DNA from 2 places in the Cytobacillus sp. Hz8 genome. Region 1 is predicted to be linked to the other one. Evidence: riboswitches for the same ligand, from Rfam matches in the RefSeq annotation. Region 1 holds a riboswitch; the other holds the start of a gene.
The links. A riboswitch is a leader RNA that binds a small molecule or an ion and turns the genes downstream of it on or off. The one in region 1 is predicted to bind S-adenosylmethionine.

Region 1 (11,684 bases):
TTCTTATTTGGTATGGCTTAACTATAGCCCTCAAATATGAAAGAATTGTTAACATTCCTTTAATAGAGTTAGAAATGTTCATGAATATACGGTGGTTAAAGCCTGCTTCATTCATGTTTTTCCCATTTTTGAACGTATATGAATGTGGCATAAAAAAGCGGATCTACAAATTTTTTTAATAATCTTGTGAGTCAGCCCTGATTTAATTAATCTTCACATGTTAATACCGTTTTTAAATTTATATCCTGATGTAGCAACTGCCGAACCTCAAAAGGAACGGACACTTTTATTCGTGATTGACAGTCAATTGTGGTGAGGATAACCTCTGCCTCCACAATTCTTTCTAACGGCTCTCTTTCCATTATTTGTTTAATAGCGAAGCTTGTATTCCCCACACGTTCCATCCAAGTACGAATCATTATGGGATCTCCATCAAAAACCTCTTTTTTGTAATCGGCACTGATATGCACCACAACAGCTTCTACCCCTAATCCTTTACAAAAATGATACCATTCCGTGCGTGCTTGATCTAAATAATCCAAAAGCTTCACATTGCTCACATGATAGCTTTTTGTTTTTGCAACAAGATGCCATTCCGAATAAGCCAATTCATCCCCTCCAAAATCTTAAACCATCAAATAACCTTTATATTCGGCATCTGAAAAACAATTCCTTTCTTTATTTGAAATGATTAAGATTTGGATCAGCAGAAGCTATTAAAAAGGCTGGCACAGAAGGGCATTGAAAATACCCTTAAGCCAACCTGTTTGCTTTCTTTATGCTTGAATTTCTTCCGTTGGAAAACGTAAAATGAATTTGGTTCCCTTTCCTTTTTCGCTGGAGACTTCAACCGTCCCATTATGAAGGGTAACTAATTGTTTAACGATCGATAGACCAAGTCCAAACTCGCCAAACGGAGTACCCGTTCGCGAAATATCCGCTTTATAAAAGCGGCGCCAGATTTTTTCAATTTCAGCAGGATCAATACCAATTCCCGTATCTTCAATTTCAATCATCGATTCGTTTTCGCCAGCTTTTCCTCTTAAGGTAATCACACCATTCTCCGTAAATTGAATACTATTTTTCGTAATATTAATTAATATTTGGATAAGTCGATCATAGTCTGCATGAACAAATACATTTTCTTCGACATCCAACACAATCTGATCGTTCTTTCCGTCCGCCTGAAATTCTAACTGTTCCTTAATAATTTCAAGCACCTCAGCAAGATCAATTTTTTCCTTAAATAACTTTACTTGATTGGATCGGATTTTTTCGTAATCCAGATTTTCATTAACAAGACGTATGAGCCTTTTCGTTTCCTTGCTCACCAATTGCAAGCCTTTTTCCTTTTCATTTTCCGGAATCATATCATTTCTAATTCCTTCAATAACCCCGCTAATAGTGGTCAGAGGAGTCCGCATTTCATGCGAAACATCGGCCATAAATTGTCTTCTTCGATTTTCAAGACTTTCAATCTCCTCCATTGAGACATTTATCTTTCCAACCATGCTATTAAAATCCTTCGCTAGTTCACCGATTTCATCAAAATTAGAGGAAGGAATATGAACCGTATAATCTCCCGATGCGACTAATGAAGTAGCTTCCTGAATCCGATTAATCCGTTTGACATGGATTTTGGATAGAAACCAACTTAACAACAAGGAGACAACCAATGCAATCAATACGGTTAAAATTAAATAGCGATTGATATCATGAATCATCTCCCGTGAACCGCTAACAGGTGAGATTAGTAATATCCCTCCGACAAACTGTCCATTATTCATATACGGTAATGCAACCAATGATACATCCTTGTTGTACCTTTTAAAATCATACTTCACGACTACCGCTTTTCCGCTTGATAAATTATCCCACTCTTCTTTTGAAAATTCGATATCAGGGCCGGGAATTCCAAAAGGCATGATATTTTGATTTATATCAAAGAGACTGAAGCTAATCCCTCTACCAGTTAATACCCTTGCATACTGGCTGATGACAGATTCTGAACCAATCTTATTCCGATCGAGGTCTTGCAAAATATTTTTCCCATAAGATATTAGTTCCTCTGTTTTATTGTTGTAGACAAGATTTTCTACATAATGAGAGAACAATAGACTTAATACTAAAAACGCAACAATAATAATACTGATGTGACTGATAAACTGTTGATAAATATATTTAAATCTCATGCTCCGTCTTCCGTCTCATCAAATTTATAGCCGACACCCCAAACAGTATGGAAAAATGGTTGATTATCAGTGCCCACTTTTTTACGCAAGCGTTTAATATGAACATCCACCGTCCGTTCATCTCCATAAAATTGATAGCCCCATACCGCTTCTAAAAGTTGCTCCCGTGAAAAAACTTGTTTCGGGTGATGCGCAAAATAATATAATAAATCGAATTCCTTTGGTGTTAAATTCGTAATCGGCTGATCATTTAACAGGACTTCTCTTGTATCCTTATTAATCTTAAAATATTGTGTTTGAATGGAACCTTTCGCAACGGACTCATTTTGCCCTCCTTGATATCGACGAGTAACGGCGCGGATTCTCGCCATAAGCGCCAACGGACTAAAAGGCTTCGTCACATAATCGTCCGCTCCCATTTCAAGTCCTAAAACCTGATCTGATTCACTATCCTTAGCTGTCAGCATAATTATGGGAACAGAACTTTTCTCCTCACGAATCTTGCGGCAGATATTGACTCCATCCATACCAGGCAGCATCCAATCAATAATGAGCGCATCCCATGTTCCACTTTTATACCTGTTATAACCCTCTAACCCATCATTGACGAATTCACCTTCAATTCCTTCTTTTGTAAAAAACATCTCTATCATTGAACAAACACTTTCATTATCCTCTATCACTAAAATTTTCATGGTTCAATTCTCCCTTCGCTTTTCGAAGTACGAAAAACTTCTCCTTCTACAAAGTTAAAACGAATTTTTCCTTTTATCAACCTTGTTTTCAATTCTTTCCTAAATATTAACGTTTAAGAAATAGATTCGTCTTAATTTATTCATAATCAACATGGAAGGGCTCGAATAGTCTGGAGGTATTTTTAGTGAAGTAGACTTTTCTTTGCGAAATATAGCAATTTACAACTTTGGAGGGCATTTTTCACTTGGTTTTTCCTCTCTTTCCTAATTTTGTTTTCCTTATATATTATCAACCATAGTTATCGACCATAACAAAAAATCCCCCACAGTTTAGTAAGGGATTTCCATTCATTATTTATCCCACTCTTAACGGACATTTTGACCCCCACTTCAAGATTTTGAAAATGCGAAGAAGATAAGTGGGAGATCAACTGTCCGTAAAGGTCCGACGACGGACAGGATGTCCTAGTCAGGCGAAAGCCACAGGACGTGGCGCTATGAGCGTGATAAGTGAAATAAGATTTTTCTTTGGGCTTCAGCCCTTAGAAAAATCAATCAGGCTTTGCGTGACTAACCATCAGTGGGGGTTTTCGACGCACAGGACGTGCTAGTGCAGACGTTGCGACAGGACGTCGCGCTTTTAGTCTGCCATTCAACCCTCACTGATGGAAGTTTCACTTTATAAAACTTTACTTAAGAAAGCTTGTGTTCTTTCATGCTGAGGATTTTCAAATAATTCTTTTGGAACATTTTCCTCTACAATATAGCCACCATCGATAAATAACACGCGGTCGCCGACTTCACGAGCAAAGCCCATTTCATGTGTCACAACGACCATGGTCATTCCTTCTTTAGCCAGTTGTTTCATAACCTCTAACACTTCTCCGACCATTTCCGGATCTAGTGCGGAGGTTGGTTCATCGAAAAGCATAATCTTTGGTTCCATTGCTAACGCTCTTGCAATGGCAACCCGTTGCTTTTGCCCGCCCGATAAGGAATCCGGATAGGCCTTTTCTTTATCCTCAAGGCCTACTTTTTTCAAAAGCTCCAAGCCCTTCTCCCTTGCCTTTTCCTTATCTACTTTTCTCACCTTTAAAGGAGCAAGCATGATGTTTTCAAGCACTGTTTTATGCGGGAATAAATTGAATTGTTGAAAAACCATTCCTACCTCTGTTCGGATCTCGTTAATATTCACTTTTTTATCCGTAATATCAACGCCCTCAATATAGATATGACCACTCGTAATCGTTTCTAGTAAATTGATACATCTTAAAAAGGTGGATTTTCCCGAACCGGATGGTCCAATGACCACCACAACCTCCTGTGGCTTGATTTCAACATTGATATCCTTCAACACTTCGTGAGAACCAAATGACTTTTGTAATTTTTCTACTTTAATCATTCCGTTGAGAGCCTCCTCTCAAGAAATCTTAATATGAAGCTTAAGGTTAATGTCAAAATTAGATAAATTAACGCAGCTGTAAGTAGTGGTTCCCAAACGCGATAATATTGACCCTGCATAGCTCGTCCCCAATACATAAGCTCTGGAGCTGCGATAACAGATGCCAAAGAGGAATCCTTAATCAGTACGATAAATTCATTCCCTAGCGGCGGAATCATTCGTTTAAAAGCTTGTGGTAACACCACATATCTCATGGCTTGTACATGGTTCATTCCTAATGATCTTGAAGCCTCCATCTGTCCCCTGTCAATTGATTGAATGCCCGCTCTGAAAATTTCAGCAATATAGGCGGCTGAATTGAGCGAAAGACCAATAATTGCAGCTAAAACTCCATTGGTTGAACCCGTAAATAAGGGAACTACTCCAAAATGGATAATCAATATTTGGACTAAAAGAGGAGTCCCACGAAAAAGAGTAATGTAGCATTCGAACGGAAATGCAAGAACCTTATTCTTCATCATTTTTCCTAATCCAATCAGTAGCCCTAAAACCGTACCAATTAGGATACTTGCAATGGACAGGCCAATCGTTAAAAGTGTCCCCTTCCAAAAGAACGGGGCATAGTCAGCTATCAGGTCAAAACGGAAATCCATAGCTTCCCTCTCCTTTATTTCTAGCATCATCTAATAGGTGATATTTCCGAAAAAATCATGAAAAGCGAAAAAAGGCGTAACACCTTTTACAGAGTTACGCAATTTCCACTCTTTTATTGCTGTGCTTTTAAGTTTTCAATATCAGGTTCTGTACCAAAATTATCTTGATAGATTTTCGCATATGTTCCATTATCAAAAACTTTATTAATGGCTTCATCAAATTTAACTTTTAACTCGCTGCCTTTTGGAAACATTAATCCATAGTACTCTTGAGCAAAGCTATCTTTATCTTCAATCACAACTAATTTATCCTTTGGATTGTTTTTTGCATATTCCTCAACAACGGTATTATCCGCAACAACGGCATCTGCGCCTTTATTTTTAAGCTCCATGATTGCGAGATTGTTATTCTCAAATTTCTTAATATCCTTACTATTTTTTCCAAGAATCCCTTCAGCTGCTGCCTGACCAGTTGTTCCATTTTGAACAGCTATGACCTTCCCTTTAAGATCTGCAGCTGATTTAATACTGCTGCCTTTAGGTACTAAAATTTTGTTAGTAGATAAGAAATATGGCACTGAGAAATCATAGGTTTCTTTTCGAGCTTTATCAATTGTAATCGCCGAGACGGCAAGATCAGCACGTTTATCTTGAATTTCAACAAATAGCGGATCCCAACCAACATGGACTAAATCAATTTTATAGCCTGCTTCCTTTGCAACGGCATTAACAAAATCCACATCAAAACCAACAATTTGGTCTCCTTTCATGGATTCAAATGGTGCATACGCTGCATCTGTTACTACTCTCAGTGTTTTTGTCTCTTTGCTTGCTCCTCCATCACTCTTCTCGTCCTTGCTTGCTTCCTTTGTACCGCAAGCCGATAGAATAAGAGAAATCGAGACAAGCATTGCTACCATAAGAAAAGACAGCCTCTTCATCAATAAAAATCCTCCTTTAAAAATCTGTATTTTCACTTTCTACTAAATATTATCATTATTCAGTCTTTTTTATTGAGTATAATTCTAGTTGTAGCATTTTGCAAGAAAATGTAGAAAAAAACTTTAGGAAACTACCATATTAAAATAATATTTTTCGGGGATAATCAACCGTGTAGAAATGTAATTATATATATATATGTAGAGAAAAGAACTTGTATGATAGAGAAAAGAGCAACCCTTTCCTTTATTGGGCTGCTCTTTTTCATTTATTTTTGCTTGTAATACGTAATAGCTAGGGCAAATGCTAGTACAGCTCCCTTAACGATATCCATTGAATAATAAGGGACAGATAACATGACTAGACCATTTTGTAGCAGCCCGATTAACACAGCTCCAACAAATGTCCCAAAAGCATTCGCTTTGCCTGCTCCAAGCACCGAAAAACCGATAAAAGCAGCGGCAACTGAATCCATTAAGTATGGAGCTCCTGCATTGATTTCCGCAGTCATAACCCTTGAGGAAAGGATGATTCCACCAATTGCAGCAAAAAAAGCCGACAATATATAGGCGATGATGCGGTATTTATTTACTTGAATGCCTGATAATCTTGCTGCTTCCCGATTTCCTCCGATTACATACATATATCTTCCATGCTTCGTATACGTCAAAAAAATATGAACAACAATTACAGCCACTGCCATAATGAGAATAATCCATGGGACTTGACCAATTTTTGTGAAAAAGACGGGAATCAAACCTTTAGAAAAGGTTCCATCTGGCATAACCATATTTTGTGAAATTGTTGCTCCTTTTGTGTAAGTAAGTGCGATTCCTTGAATAATAAACATCATTGCCAAAGTCATGAGCATATCGGGAATCTTTAATTTAACAATCATAAATGCATTTACTAAACCAACCAATAAGGATGCAGCAATTGCCGAAAGAATGGCCACCACTGTATTTTGTGAAAACCAAACAAACATCGAAATCACAATCGCATTAGATAAAGAGGTCACGGAACCAACAGATAAATCAAAACCGTCCACTGATAAAGAGATTGTAATTCCAATAGCAATAATCGTCACAATTGATATTGATCTTAAAATATTGATTATATTGCTACCTTGTAAAAAAGTCGGATTTATTGCCGAAAAAATGATGATAAGAGCAAAAATGGTTAGGATTGTTCCATATTTATATAAAAATGAAAATAACTCGAATTTTACCTTTTTCGGGGCGGTTTTAAGTATGGGCGTATTTATTTCCATTCTATCTGCCTCCTGTTGAATAATATAAAATCTCTTCCTCATTCGTTGCTTTCGTATCAAGTTCCATGATGGTCTGTCCATCATACAAACAGTAAACCCGATTGGTTATTCCCATAATTTCATCTAATTCACTAGATGCATAGATGATGGCTTTTCCTCTTTTGGCTAATTCAATAATCAGTTCAAATATATCCTTTTTCGCCCCAACATCGACCCCTTTTGTAGGTTCATCAAAAAGATAAATAACAGCATCCAGGACAAGCCATTTCCCTATTGCTACCTTTTGCTGATTTCCTCCTGAAAGATTGGATACAGAGGACTCATCGGACGGTGTTTTGATGCCAAGTCGGGCAATAAGGTTTTGTGCAGCTTGCTTCATTTTTCTTCGATTCAAAAAGCCGCCTTTATGGGTAAAAAAATTTAAACTGACAGCTGATAAATTCGTACCAACCGTTTCATTAATAAAAATTCCTTCCTTTCGCCTTTCTTCAGGAATAAAAGCGATTCCGTTTTTGACCGCTACATAAGGGCTGTTGATGTTCACCGTTTTCCCATTCAGCTTTATTTCTCCTGATTCTACATTTTCAGCCCCAAATATTGCTTTACAAATCTCTGTTTTCCCCGCACCAACAAGACCTGCCAATCCAACTATTTCCCCGGCCCTAACATATAAATCGATATATTTTATTTTATCTGTATCCTTCAACCCTCTTACTTCCAGAACAGTTTCTCCAATATCTGCTTGATGAGGAGGATATTGCTCTTCTAAGCTCCTCCCAAGCATATATTCCACAACTTGATTTTGCGTTGTTTCAATAATTTTTTTCATCGCTACGATTTGGCCATTTCTCATAATCGTAATCTCTTCGCAAATCTCAAAGATCTCCGGCAAGCGATGGGAAATAAAAATAATCCCTACCTGTTGCTCCTTCAACCTTCGAATGATACGGAATAGCTCTTTTGTTTCTTTTTGGCTAAGAGGAGCTGTCGGTTCATCTAAGATTAAAAATTCACACCGCCTCGATAGAGCTCTTGCGATTAGCACCATTTGTTTTTCAGCCAATGTCAGTTCACTTACAAGTCTTTTGGTAGACAAATTGATATTCATACTTTCTAGAATGTCAGATGCTCGCTTATGAAGCCTCTTCCAATTGATCCATTGCTTCTTTCCCGTTTCATGAGCCACATCATGTAACATAATATTCTCAGCAACAGAAAGATATGGGATCAACGCGGTATCCACTTCCTGATAAACAATTTGTATTCCTTTTTCTTGTGCATCTCTTGGAGATTGAATCTCTATTTTTTCTCCATTCAACATTATTTCACCTGAATAGTGAGTATAAGCACCAGAAATCACTTTCATTAAAGTTGATTTGCCCGCACCATTTGCACCAATTACAGCATGGATCTCACCTACTGATAATGAAAAGTTCACTCCATCCAAGGCCTTCACTCCCGGAAATTCTATCGAGATGTTTTTTAACTCTAGTAAACTCCTGCTCATTTCCTTTCCCCCTCTCTCACCCTAATTTAAAGCTCCTATTCCATAAACAAGCACCCTCCCATTTTCAATTAAGAGAGTGCTTTCCATTTTATTTCTTATTATGCTCCTTTAATATCTTCATCCAATCTTCTTCAAATGCTGTAGACTTTCCCCATCCATCGATAATATTAGCTAAATTAACCATATTGACGGGATCCTTTGATTTTTGCAACGCATCTTGAGAAACAAGTGAAGCTTCTAAATCATAGGTTTGTGGGGTTTCTTCCCCTGCAAGTTTTTTCGCAAGTATTCTCAAATCCACAGCACCAATTAATTTAGGATCCACAGCAGCTGTATACTTCCAAGGACTACCTGCAGTTTGGATTTCTTGAAGATCAGCATTGGAAACGTCAATTCCATAGATTTTGATTTCATTTCTTCCTGCTTCCTTAATAGCGCGGGCAGCACCTGTAGCAAAGGCATCCCAGGTAGCAAAAATAGCATCGATACTTCCTTTCGGATGTTTATTAAGCATTGCTGCAACGGCATTTTGGGTATCAACTGTTGTATTGGCTGTTGCAACGCCAAATCTTTCAATCTCTTTAATTCCTGGATTAGCAACTAAAGTCTCCTTATAAACTTTGTCTCTTCTTACCATTGGTGGAAAGCCATCAACCCAAAGATATACAATATTCGCTTTCCCTTTTTGATCCTTCACTAATTGTTCCAATGAAAGCTTTGCTAATGCTTCATCATCCTGGGATGTTAGTGTAACTCCTTCCACTTCAGAAAGCTTAGGATTGGAATCAAAGGTAACCACACTTTTTCCTGCTTTAACAATCTTCTTCACATCCTCAACAGTTGCATCATCATCGCCATGTGAAATGATAAAACCATCATAATCTTGATTCAGCGCCTGATTGATAGCATCATGAAACTTTGCTGTATCACCATTCGCTGTAAAAACATCAACTTGTAGTCCAAGTGCTTCCCCTTCCTCTTTCGCTCCTGCGAGAAATTGGGCCGTATGATCATCTCCACCAATTTTTCTAATCACCTTAATTTTGATGGGATCTTCCATTGTAAATACCTCTGGTACGCCTTTTAACGATGCATTGACATTTCCTTTTGCTTGTTTAGATTCACCACCGGATGTGCATCCTGTTAGTAATAATATGGCTGCAATCGATGAGACCATAGCACTTCTAAAAAAGTTCCTTTTCATTTTGCAATCTCCCCTTTTTAAAATTCATAAACCTAATTAAATTTATTGGAAAGGTTGGTTTAATAAAATAATAAAGTCCTATTTAACTAAAAAACCTCTCCGGAAAAGAGAGGTTCATCACACATAAATAGGACTTTCCCCTCTTATCTTTCAAAACAAAATTGTTTTGCAGGAATTAGCACCAATTCCATACGGAACGGTTGCTGGGCATCATCGGGCCAGTCCCTCTGCCACTCTTGATAAGAGAATTCTTTTTATTCAGTTTATTGAGATAAGCTTACTTTAATCGGATATTGCCAATATGTCAATAGTGTTTTTTGAATTGGTGTAATTTTAAAAATGATTATAAAAGGATATTTGTTTTACATTTTAGATTAGAATATCTGGTTTTCTCCTATTCAGTTTTGTTAAAATGATAAGTAAACTTTTTTTATGAAAGTGAAATACTGGTCCAGGTAGAAAAGATTTTTTAAGCAAATATTGATATAATAAGAAAAATACCATGTACATAAATGTAGAAAGGTTGATAACGGTTGGATAACAATTCTTCAAATTTTATTCGAAACATTATTGTGGAGGACTTGGAAAGTGGAAAACGGAAAGAAGTTGTTACAAGATTTCCACCTGAGCCTAACGGTTACCTCCATATCGGCCATGCGAAATCCATCATTATTAATTTTGGTTTAGCAGATGAGTTTAACGGAAAAACCAATTTGAGGTTTGATGATACAAATCCACTGAAAGAAGATCAGGAATTTGTGGATTCCATTAAAGAGGATGTAAAGTGGCTGGGATATGAGTGGGAAGAACTTCACTTTGCCTCCAATTACTTTGATGAAATGTATCGTCGGGCAGTTCTGCTCATTAAAAAAGGAAAAGCATATGTGGATGAATTAACGGCAGAACAAATTCGAGAATATCGCGGAACGTTAACAGAACCAGGAAAAGAAAGTCCTTATCGCAATCGTTCTGTAGAGGAGAACTTAGAATTATTCGAAAGGATGAAAGCTAGAGAATTCGAAAACGGGAGCAAGGTTTTAAGAGCAAAAATTGATATGTCTTCACCTAATATCAACTTACGTGACCCTGTTATTTATCGTATTTCTCATGCATCTCATCACAATACGGGGGACAAATGGTGCATTTATCCAATGTATGCTTTTGCTCACCCAATTGAGGATGCCATTGAAGGAGTCACTCACTCCCTTTGTACAACGGAGTTTGAAGATCAGCGCCCTCTTTATAATTGGGTTGTTGAAGAGTGCGAAATGGAAAGTAAACCACAACAAATCGAATTTGGACGATTAAATATAACGCATACGGTTATGAGTAAGCGCAAATTGAAACAATTAGTTGAAGAAAATTATGTAGACGGCTGGGATGACCCTCGATTGCCAACAATTTCCGGTTTACGTAGAAAAGGGTATACTCCAGAAGCAATTCAAGAGTTTATTAAAGCAGCAGGGGTTTCAAAAGGATTCTCTACTGTTGATGTACAAATGCTTGAACACTTTGTCAGAGAAGATTTAAAATTGAAAGCACCGAGAACCATGGGTGTATTGAAGCCATTAAAAGTGGTGATTACCAACTACCCAGAGGGACAAGTCGAAATGCTCGATGCCGAAATCAATCCTGAAAATCCTGAAATGGGCGTTCGTCAAATTCCTTTTTCAAGAGAAATTTATATTGAACAAGAGGATTTCATGGAAAACCCACCGAAGAAATACTTCCGTCTCTTTCCTGGAAATGAAGTTCGCTTAAAGCATGCCTACTTCATTAAATGTGAAGACTTCATTAAAGATGAGAATGGAAATGTCGTTGA
Region 2 (11,684 bases), on a different contig from region 1:
TAGTTAGCCAGTGAAATTGAATCGCTTGACGCGTGGTGATATCATAAACCCCTCTGCCGAAATCTTTTGCTATTGAAGCAAGGACCCGAACTTGATCATTTGTAAGGATTCCTGAAGGAACACAGACTCTCATCATAAAATATCCAGCTTCTTTTGGTCTTTGTAAATAAAGACCCGCCCATTTGAATTTATCCCATTCTTCTTTTGGAATCGAAGAAAAGCCATTTGCTGCGTAGTAAGGTATATCATTAAGGATGGTCAACCCATCTTTTTCAAGCTTCCATTTTTCCGTTGCATTTAACTTTTCAATATTTGTCCATGTTTTTGTATAAGCCATCTTATCGACTCTCCCTATTTATTTTTGCACAGAGAAAAAGCTCTTACACTCTTTAAATGCACTTTTTTTCCATTAGAAAATTGGTTAATTGCCCAACACAATCTTCAATAGAGAACACTACCGTATCTAAAATAATCTCGGCTTGAAGTGGTTCTTCATAAGGAGCACTAATTCCTGTAAAATTCGAAATTTCTTGATTACGTGCTTTTTTATAAAGTCCTTTTGGGTCTCTTCTTTCACATTCTTCAACAGAGCATTTCACATATACCTCCAAGAACTCTCCATCCTCCATAAGTTCTCTTACCACTTGACGGTCAGCTCGGTAAGGAGAGATAAAAGCAGTCAATACGATTTGCCCACTTTCTACTAATAGCTTAGAAACTTCGCCAATCCTTCGAATATTTTCTTTGCGGCTATGTTCATCGAATCCCAAATCATTATTTAATCCGTGACGAACATTATCTCCATCTAAAACAAAGGCTTGTTTTCCTTGGTCAAATAATCTCCGTGCCAAAGAATTGGCCACCGTTGACTTACCTGAAGCCGATAGTCCGGTAAACCATAATATAAAGCTGTGATGGCGGTTCTTTTCTCTTCTTTCTTCCTTCGAAATGGATGAATCATGCCAAACGATGTTTTGGATGGTTTCACTCATCTTTATCCCTCCTAATACGTCCCAACTTCTTGTTTAAGTCCATTAATCAACACTTCAACCACTTCTTTTCGGCTAAATGTGCTTGGAGGGATTTCTCCATTTCGCAGCATAGTTCTAACTTTTGTGCCAGATAAAATCACATGGTCCTTATGATCATGAGGGCAAGTTTTCGTGGTCGCCATTCCTTCGCATTTTTGGCAATAGAAGCTATGTTCAAATTTCATTGGCTTAATGCCAAGCTCTTCCTCTGTAAATTGATTAAAAATCTTTTGTGCATCATATGTTCCATAGAAATCACCAACACCCGCATGATCCCTGCCAACTATGAAATGAGTACAACCATAATTTTTGCGGACTAAAGCGTGAAAAATGGCTTCTCTTGGACCGGCATATCGCATCGCAGCTGGAAATACACCTAAAAATACGCGTTCTTCAGGATAATAGTTTTGCAGAAGAACCTGATAGCTCTCCATGCGGATATTTGCAGGAATATCATCAGATTTTGTTTCTCCCACAAGCGGATTCAAAAATAAGCCATCCACGGTTTCTAATGCGGATTTTTGGATATATTCATGTGCCCGATGAACCGGATTACGTGTTTGAAAGCCTACCACCGTTTTCCAGCTTTTTTCTGCGAAGATTGCTCTTGTTTCAATAGGATCATAGGTAAATTCGGCAAATTTCTTCTTCGGACGTTTAACTAGTGTGATCTCCCCGCCAACATAGATAGGACCACGATTGAATAATTTTTTCACTCCAGGATGAGCCAAGTCGTTCGTTCCATAAACATAAATGGCTTCTTTTTCTTTATCAGGGCGATAAATATCTTCAACCGCAAGAATCCCATATATTTCCCCTTTATAAACAAGCTGAACCTTTTCACCAAGTTTGATCCCCTTCACTTCTACTTCTTGAACAGGTAAAGTAATGGGGATGCTCCAAACCGTCCCATCCTCTAATCTCATGTTTTCAACGACCTGATTGTAATCTCTTTCATTCAAAAAACCGGTTATCGGACTATAGCCACCAATTGCAATTAGCTCTAAATCACTCAAGGCAATATTGTCGAGATTAAGTTTCCCTTCCAATGTTCGATATTCTTCTTCAGGGTTAAAAGCTTGAACCAGCTTCCCTCCATGTGGTAGTAAACTCATATTAATTCCTCCTTAATTTATATTTTTAGTAGGCTTTAGAATTAAATTCCGCCACCATCTTCATAATAGGAACGCTTTTCTTCATTCATTACTTTTAGCAATGTAAGTCCACCTAGAGTCGCGATAATAACACTTAACGGGATAATCACTGCATATATATCAATATCTAAAAAGAGCTCTACCAAAAAATAAGAAATCGTTAACGAAATCAATGGTGAGACAATCCAGATACTAAAAATCTTCTTTACAATGCTTTTTTGCAAAATACTTTTTCCGTTTTTTGCCATACCGATTCCTATGATGGAAGAAGAAGTAACTTGTGTTAATGGAACAGGCAATCCATATAATGAACTAATGATCACAAGGATAGCTCCAGTAGCTGAAATTAATATTCCTTCTGATTTTTCATAATGTGTGATCTTTTTCCCATTCGTCTCAAGAACACGTTTTCCAAGAAGTACAGCCCCAAGCGCAACAAAGAATCCACCTATCCATGTCCCCTTTCCTACAGAAAGCAGCCCAGCTGCAACCGATGGTCCAACAGCATTCGCAACATTGTTCATTCCTGCTGAAAAGGCTTCAAAAAAACCGGAAACAATTAATACATAGGTAAGGATATGATGCTCCGTCTGAAGCCCCTTGTTTTGAAAAAAGTATAGCCCCTTCCCCATTATGTAAGTGATTATAAATGCCGTTACTGGAACAAGAACCCAGAACATCATAATCGTTAAAAGCGAATGAACAAACAAGACCTTATAAGCAACCCCTACACCAACAACCGCTCCAACCGTCACTTCACTTGTTGATAGTGGAATTCCAATCAGATTTGCCAAAAACAAGGAACAAGTGGCTGATAAAAGAATGATGATAACCACCTTTGCCGTAATCATTTCCTGTGGAATGATGCCAGAACTAATGGTTTTAACGACCTCGCCACCGCCAATAACTGCACCAGTAAAAACCCCAATAGAGCAGATGATTAAAGCTATGCGAGCCTTTTTAATAGCACCAGAGCCATAAGCAACTCCCATTGATGCAGCTGCACCACTCGCACCAATATTCATTGCAAAAAACAAGCTAATAAGGATAGCACAAATATTAAACAAATCCAGTCTCCTCTCCTAGTGAAGACCGCACTCTGTCTTCCCTTTTCCTTTCCATCTTCCAGAGCGTAAATCCTCTTCATTAAAAACGGGTGCAGTACAATGAGTACAGCCTATGCTTGGGTAGCCACGGTCATGCAAAGGATTGTATGGAAGCTGTTGCTTATAAACATAGCGCCATACTTCCTTCCACGACCAATGGATAAGCGGACATATTTTAATCGATTGAAATTTAGGATCAAGATTAATAAACTCAACATTTTTTCTCGTTTCCGATTGTTCTCTTCGTAATCCAGAAATCCAAGATTTTGCATCAGTTAATGTTTCCCTTAACGAAGCGAGCTTGCGAATTCGACAACAGAGATCAGGGTTCGATTCCCATAACCTATCCCCATACTGTTCCACTTGATCTTGCAGGGTTAGTTTTGGTCTTTTCATTTCGATTTTTAATTGCGGGTATTTTTCCTTTACTCTTTCAATCGTTTCATAGGTTTCCTTAAAATGAACATCGGTATCAAGAAAAATAATTTTTGCATCCGGTTTTACCTTTGAAATTAAATCAATTAATACAATTCCCTCGATTCCAAAGCTGCACGCGTATACAATATCCTCTCCGTAATGCTTATATGCCCAGTCGAGAACATTTAGAGCACCTTTATAAGTTTCATCCACTTCAAAATCCCTGATCGGTTTTATCCAATCATTATAAGTCAGCATTTTCATCATCTCCTCAAAAATCAATTTCTCCCTAAATTTTAGAAATAAAAAGAGACGTCCTAATGAATAAGAAGATTTTTTGTCTCTTATCATTAGGACGCCTCTAGTTTTCTAGTCAGCATCCATGTTTATTTCAGCCTTACTTTCTCATTTCTTTCAATTTGGATCACTTTGCCGTCTTGGATTATGAGTGTAATAGAGCCATGCCCCATCGAATGGAGCATTTCTCTTAACTTTGGAATCACTTGATCCAATTGATCGATTTTTCCCTCATTTTTTGCCACTCGATTTCCTCCTACCTATACTTTCACTGGGCAAACTTTAAGGCAATCGCACCTGAATAAAAAAATCCTCCCATTAGGAAAGATTAGTAGGTATGTACCTTATCTTTCAAAATGAAATTACATTTTGCTGGAGTTAGCACCTTGCATTAATAAGCCTGTAGGTTGCCGGGTTTCATAGGGCCAGTTCCCTCCACCACTCTGGATAAGTAATATTATTTTATTATTCTAAATAATAACATATTTTTTTCTGAAGTCAACCCTAGTATTTCGATAGGAATTTAATTTTTTAAATTTAATCATTGAAAATAGCTGTACCTCCTCTAAATGGGTGTAGTTAAGTGACAAAAAAACACCCTTCTGCTTTTTTATCGCAAAAGGATGCTAAGAAGTTTCATATTCTATATTTGAAGTGTTCTTTCAGCTGAATCTACCGTATGCTTTAATAACATCGAAATGGTTACAGGACCTACACCACCTGGTACAGGTGTAATGGCGGATGCTTTTTCGAAGCATGAATCATAATCGACATCACCAATATTGCCTTCGTTATAGCCGGCATCGAGTACAACCGTTCCTTCTTTTAACCATTCCCCTTTAACAAAATTAGGCTTTCCAACAGCGGCTACGACAATATCTGCCATTTTTAAAATCTCTGGTAGATTTTTTGTATAAGAATGACAGGTTGTCACCGTTGCATTTTCATTAAGTAATAAAGCTGACACTGGCTTTCCTAGGATCGGACTTCTGCCAATAACTACTGCATGTTTGCCGCTAACCGAAATATCATAGTGTTCTAAAATCTTCATAATAGCGGCTGGTGTGCAAGATGGGAAAATGCCAAATCCAAGCGCAGTTTGTCCGTAACCCCAACTTGTTACACCATCTACATCCTTTTCAAGGGCAATCGCTTCAAATGCCTTCCGTTCATCAATATGACCTGGAACCGGGTGTTGTAGGAGAATTCCATGTACATTTTTATCCTCATTTAGCCCATAAATAGCATCCAATAATTGCTCTGTTGTCGTTTCTGCTGGTAAATGAATTTTTTGTGAATCAATCCCCAATCGTGCACATGCATTTCCTTTCATTCTCACATAAGTTGCTGATGATGGATCATCACCAACTAAGATCGTGACTAAAGAAGGCGTTACACCTTGTTCTTTAAGTTTGAAAATTCTCTCTTTTAATCTTTCTTTTACCGCATTTGCTACTTTGTTTCCATCTAATATCAATTTTTCCATATCTTTCACTCCCCGGAATTGGTTGAAAGAGAATAACAAACTATTCTCTGCCCAGACGACCGGCTATTTCTTTTTCGCAGCTCCCTTATGGTTGATTCCACATCGTCGTCAGTCACTGCGAACCTTCATTTTTTTTATATTCAAATAATAGCATAGAGCACATATATTTCAAACTAATATTATCAAATTGTTCGTGTTTCACTATTAAAAAAGGCTGACAATTATATCAGCAGCAAATGCTTAGATACAATCCATCAGCCTAAATCAAGTATTTGGATATGTTTTTCATTCACATGTATAACCTAAAACAACGAAAGCCCTACCTCTCTTCCGTCTTTACGGCTCCTCGACCGCGCCTACAAGAATCAGGTTCCTTAATAGTTTCTGGGAATAATGACTTTAAAGATACTGGAGTAGTGATACGTGTAAGAAGAGGTTTGTTACAAAAGTGGGTTAAAAATCTCTGGAAACACAAAACCTAAACAATCTTTAAGTGTTCAACTATTTACTTTGTTAAAAATAATTTAACATCCAAACACAAGGTATTAATTATATAACATTTTGTCGTTATCGTCAACATGAAAACCGAATGAACAATAATAATCTGCCAAACAGTACATCAAACGAACAATTTCATGTTCTGCTTGGCGATATGGAGTTCAAGCCTGTTTCCGTTCCTTTGCTTTTGTTGTTGTCCTTTTTCTTGTTTTTGTTTCTTTCACTGGCTTTGTTCGATCAATCGAAGCCTGAAGAGCAGCCATTAAGTCGGTTACATTGGACTTGACCTCTTTTTCAGCAGAAGTAACAACCTTATTTCCTGTTCGTTTCGCCTCAATTAAATCTAAGAGAGCTGTACGATAATCATCCTTGTATTTTTCCGGTTCAAATTCTGTTGTTAATTGGTCGATTAACAGAATAGCTGTATCTAGTTCTTTTTTTGTCACTTTATCCCCTGATGGAACATTAGGAACATCTTCCGCCGCTCGAACCTCGTCTGGATAATGGATGGTTTCCATCACTAAAGTGTTTTTATAGACACGTATAACGGCAAGCTGCTCTTTCGCCCTGATAATAATCTTCGCTAATCCAACCTTTGCTGATTCCTCAAGTGCCTTCCTTAATAAGGAATAAGCCTTTCCTCCCCCTTCATGTGGAGACATATAATAGGTTTTATCATAGTAAATCGGATCTATTTCCTCCATTTTAACAAAATCAATAATCTCCACCGCTTTATCTTCATTTTCCTTCCGAAGCTTCTCCAGATCTTCATCATCCAAGACAACAAATTTTCCTTTTGTATATTCATATGCCTTCACAATATCCTCAGGTTTTACTTCCTCTTCACAAGCAGAGCAAACCTTCTCATACTTAATTGGCGCATGGCATTTCTTGTGTAATGTCCTAAGTTTAACGTCTTTATCTTCCGTAGCTGCATGCAGTTTGATTGGAATATTCACTAAGCCGAAGCTGATGCTGCCCTTCCACATTGTATGCATATGAAAACTCCATTCTTCTTTTATTTATACTTAATGTATGTAAATCACTAAAAAGCATGTATTTCAAGATTTGGAAGAGAAGAATTATCAGACTTTGGAGACAATATTAAAAAAGTTGAGAAAGGAACAAAAAAAATGAAGCCAATGCTCCCAAGCTTAACCTTTGAGATCCCAAATGATGATAATTGGTTTTATGAGGTAAAATATGACGGGTTTCGTGCAATCTTGGATTGGAATAAAGAAATCAGCATAACTAGTCGCAACGGAAAATCATTGCTTCCAATCTTTCCCGAAATCCACCAATTTTTAGAGGAAAACAAGAATCATTTTCAACCCTTTTTACCTTTCATATTAGACGGGGAATTAGTCTTGTTAGAGAATTCGTATAAAGCAAATTTCAGCAATCTCCAAGTGAGAGGGCGAATGCGTTCACAGGAAAGAATAAAGGAAAAAGCCGATAAAGCTCCTTGTCGACTATTGATTTTTGACATTCTTATTGTTGAAGGCAAATCAACAAAGGAAATGGACTATAAAGCTCGGAAGAAAATCCTAAAAAATTTATTTCAAGCCCTATCTCTCCCTTTATCACCTCATCATCACCACAAAGCTTTATTGCAAATGGTTCCTTATTACATTAATTTTAAATCCATATGGGAAATGGTTGTATTACATGATGGGGAAGGCATTGTGGCCAAAAAAGAAAATAATAAATGGGAGGAAGGGAAAAGAACCACTAGCTGGTTAAAGTATAAAAACTGGAAGTATGTATCCTGCTTTATTACTGCTTTTGAAAAGGGAAATGGCTATTTTTATGTCGGGGTTTATCAAAATCAAGAAATCATGCCAATTGGCTCTTTTTTATTTGGAATAAAGCCCGAGGAAAAAGAAGCCTTATTTTTAACGTTAAAAGAGAATAAAACGCTAGAAAATGCAAAATTTATTTTCGTGAAACCTGCCATTTGTGTTGAGCTCAAATATTTAGAATGGTACGAAGATGGAATGAGAGAGCCTCATTTTGATCGTTTTCGCTTTGATTTACAACCTACTGATTGTACCAATGAAAAGATGTTTCACCAACAAAGGAATCTTCCACTCGATGTTGCAATCACTCATCCTGATAAACCATTATGGAAAACACCAGCCATTAGTAAAATGGATTATATCCACTATTTAAGAGAGATTTCTCCTTATATGCTCCCTTTTTTGCATGATCGTTTATTAACGGTTATTCGTTATCCGCATGGAATATTGGGTGAAGCCTTTTATCAGAAAAATAGTCCTGACTATGCACCTGAATTTGTTAAAACGCATATGCACGAAGGAATACATTACTTGGTTTGCAATAATTTAAAAACACTTCTTTGGCTAGGAAATCAGATTGCATTTGAATTTCACATTCCTTTTCAAACCATCTCCAACCAAGGGCCAAGTGAAATTGTTTTTGATTTAGACCCACCCGATAAAAATGCTTTTCCCCTTGCTATTAAGGCAGCACGCTATATAAAAGAAGTGTTGGATCATTTACAGTTGATCAGCTTTATTAAAACCTCTGGTAGCAAGGGATTGCAGATTTACATTCCACTGCCGGAAAACCGTTATTCCTTTGATGAGACAAGATTATTTACATCCTTTATCGCAGATTATTTAGTATCAAAGGATCCTGATTCTTTTACAATTGAAAGATTTAAAAAAAATCGAGGACATCGCTTATATATTGACTATCTACAGCACTCAGAAGGGAAAACAATTATTGCCCCTTATTCTCCAAGAGGGAAAATCAATGCAACCATAGCTACTCCGCTTTATTGGGAGGAAGTGAATGAGAAATTAACCATCGATCAATTTCAACTTCCAATGATGATCAAACGGATGAATCAAGAAGGAGATCCATTCCAATCCTTTTTTCAAGTGAAAGAAAAACAAAAATTCGATCCCATTCTTGATTTTCTTAAAGCAAAAAAATAGCCGATTCGAGTGGAGAATCGGCTATTTTCTAAAATTCCTTTATAGATACTGTGAAAGGAAAGCCTGCACCTCAGCTTGGAGATTAGCATACTGCTTTTCCTCAGCAAGATATAGATCTTTTTCTCCAATCTTAAAAGATTGAGGATCTTTTAAATCAAGGGTCACTTCCGTTTGATACACATAGGTCGCATTTCCAATTAAATCAATTTTATATTGATCCTTATTTTTATGAACAACGCAGCAGACCTTTCCCCCATTATTATGGACTTGGATGGCATTTTCTAAATCATTTATCCCTTGTAGACAGGTTACAAGGCTTGAGGCAGACATCGCCGTCCCACAAGCATTCGTAAACCCAACCCCTCTTTCAAATGTTCTAACATAAATATGACCTTTATCTAATGACTTAACAAAGCTGACATTCACTCCATCAGGAAAAAACTCATTTGGTCCATTTACATACTCGCTAAGATGCTTTTGCGTATCTGAATGAATTTCTTTTGATTGAACGATTGAAATCAGATGTGGATTAGGAACCGCTAATGCTGTAAAGGTTAATTTCTCTGACAGATTAGGAATCTTTTCATTTATTAAAGTATCTTGCTCAAAGTTTAATGGTAGATCCTTTAATTGGAAGGAAACGGGCGAAATTTCCACCAGATAAGTTGGAATATCAGGATAAATATCCTTTTCTCTTTTCACTTCAAGATCCGCTTTCATCGTCTCAATTAGAGCCGATTCTTTCCCAAGCAGCTCACAAACATAGCGGGCAACACAGCGCAAACCATTCCCACACATTGATGCTTCTGACCCATCTTCATTAAACACCCTCATCCGTCCATCGGCATGATCACTTTTTAAAATATAGAGAATTCCATCAGCCCCTAAATCCGTTTCACGATTGCATAAAGCTTTTGCTAACTCAGCACGTTCCATTTCCGAAAACCTATAATCATTTGTGATTTCGTCAATGATAAAAAAATCATTACCTGAACCATGGCATTTTGTTAATTTCAACTGCAACTTGATAACCTCCAACCATTCCTGAAGGATATAACCCTTATCTTTCAGGGATTAATCTTCATATATTTGTATCATTAATGGTGCCATATTTTTTTAAATTGTTCAATAAAAGCTTATAGCATGCAACATGAAAATACGAACTGGTAGAAGAAAAGCTCAACAATCTGCTGAGCTTTATTCCATATATTTAGAAGTTCATTTGCTTAATGTTCACGATAACAATAAAATCTTACCAATAGCCCTAAAAGAATGAGTTTGTCCTCTTTTTTCAGCTCTTTTTGCATTGAAAAGATGGGTGTGTTTGCATCCTTAAAATATTTTTCGCATCCTTTGGGCATCCATCCCTTCTTTAACCTTGCCACTTCCCCTAAATGCTCCACTTGATAGCGTACATCTGTGAGAAGCCATTCCTTATGAGTGGAAAAAATTTTTTCCTCAAAGGACCAGCTTTCCTTTTTGCCATTGTAGTCGGTGCAGTACAAATTAGCGGAAAATTCCTCTTGAGGCTTCCATAATTGAATTTTCCTTTTTTTTATCAGAATCTTTCCGATAAATTGCTGCTGATGGTTGTAGACTCCATATTTTTTCGGAATAAATCGATCAATCCAATATGGTAAAAACCAGCGAATCTTCCAAAACTGGATATCCTTAATTTCACCTACCATCCTTCCTTTTGGCTCAAATAAAACCATTCGTAAAGATGGTGCTGGCAAAAAGGCAATGAACCATTGAGACTGATCCAATACTTCAGCAGGATCATCCATTTCACCGAAATCCATCGTCTCTTCAAATCGTTTATTCTGTAATTGATAGTTTTGAAAACAAATGAAACTGTAAATAAAAAAAGGAATGGAAGAAAGAATCAGTAATAATCCGGATGGAAAAAGAGAAAATCCTATCACTATTAGAATGATGGGAACTAAAGAAATAAGACTAGCGTTTAATGACATCACCGCTGACTGACGATAATATTGACGAATATTCATGATTTATTCTCCTTATGAAGAAAATCCTATTAAATATTCTATTATCGAAAGAAAGAAATAGAACCGTCCCCATGCCCGTGCTTTTAGCGGATGATGCGGAAGATGAATGGAAAACGATAGGCTTGACCGTCATAGGCTTTGACTGCGGCGATGATGGTAAAAATAAATCCTAATACTCCCACAACCCAAATTAATAGGAAGCCAATTAGAACAAGCATTAAAACGACACTAATAATCGAATAGACTGCATAAGAGATCAGAAAGTTTAAATATTCTTTTCCGTGATAATCAACAAATGCAGAGTCGTTTCTTTTTATTAACCAAATAATGAGCGGTCCTATAAAAACGGTAAAAAAACTTATACCATAAATGGCAGCGGCCAATATTCTTTCATCTTGAGATGGCATTTTTCTTTCCCCCTAATTTGATAATTGCTTGCCTTATGGCTATTTTACGATTGGCTGAAGAAAAAGTTTCAACTTCTCTCAATTCTACTTTCCTTTTGCCGTCTACAGGCAAACAACTTATTTCCTTTTTCTCATTTTTTCTAATTCAATGGTATTTCATCCTTTTTTGTTCTTGTTTAGGACAAACTGAATACATTTTTAATAAGAGACACGAAAAAGGAATGATGAGTTTGATGTCAAATTTTGAAGCGTTCATCCTCGGGATTATTCAAGGTTTAACGGAGTTTTTGCCCATCTCAAGTACGGGACACCTCTA

Region 2: linked by a shared signal. The riboswitch ahead of ACE38V_RS05020 (YezD family protein) and the one ahead of ACE38V_RS22235 (sugar ABC transporter substrate-binding protein) in region 1 are both predicted to bind S-adenosylmethionine.

What each region holds. Positions count from the first base shown of each region.
Region 1 is NZ_JBHKFI010000030.1:506-12,189, reverse strand. Features, by position in the region: gene ACE38V_RS22275 (acyl-CoA thioesterase) at 207-608, opposite strand; gene ACE38V_RS22270 (ATP-binding protein) at 777-2,192, opposite strand; gene ACE38V_RS22265 (winged helix-turn-helix domain-containing protein) at 2,189-2,887, opposite strand; gene ACE38V_RS22260 (amino acid ABC transporter ATP-binding protein) at 3,567-4,289, opposite strand; gene ACE38V_RS22255 (amino acid ABC transporter permease) at 4,286-4,942, opposite strand; gene ACE38V_RS22250 (basic amino acid ABC transporter substrate-binding protein) at 5,056-5,883, opposite strand; gene ACE38V_RS22245 (ABC transporter permease) at 6,150-7,151, opposite strand; gene ACE38V_RS22240 (sugar ABC transporter ATP-binding protein) at 7,153-8,658, opposite strand; gene ACE38V_RS22235 (sugar ABC transporter substrate-binding protein) at 8,747-9,862, opposite strand; SAM riboswitch class I at 10,003-10,108, opposite strand; gene ACE38V_RS22230 (glutamine--tRNA ligase/YqeY domain fusion protein) at 10,396-11,684, shown strand, end outside.
Region 2 is NZ_JBHKFI010000002.1:377,959-389,642, reverse strand. Features, by position in the region: gene ACE38V_RS05045 (nitrite/sulfite reductase) at 1-337, opposite strand, end outside; gene cysC (adenylyl-sulfate kinase) at 390-992, opposite strand; gene sat (sulfate adenylyltransferase) at 1,004-2,146, opposite strand; gene ACE38V_RS05030 (sulfate permease) at 2,188-3,210, opposite strand; gene ACE38V_RS05025 (phosphoadenylyl-sulfate reductase) at 3,268-3,966, opposite strand; gene ACE38V_RS05020 (YezD family protein) at 4,095-4,250, opposite strand; SAM riboswitch class I at 4,347-4,459, opposite strand; gene ACE38V_RS05015 (bifunctional 5,10-methylenetetrahydrofolate dehydrogenase/5,10-methenyltetrahydrofolate cyclohydrolase) at 4,649-5,491, opposite strand; ZMP/ZTP riboswitch at 5,534-5,617, opposite strand; gene ku (non-homologous end joining protein Ku) at 6,151-6,987, opposite strand; gene ACE38V_RS05005 (DNA ligase D) at 7,123-8,952, shown strand; gene dapF (diaminopimelate epimerase) at 8,992-9,975, opposite strand; gene ACE38V_RS04995 (hypothetical protein) at 10,179-10,961, opposite strand; gene ACE38V_RS04990 (DUF4870 domain-containing protein) at 11,045-11,368, opposite strand; gene ACE38V_RS04985 (undecaprenyl-diphosphate phosphatase) at 11,602-11,684, shown strand, end outside.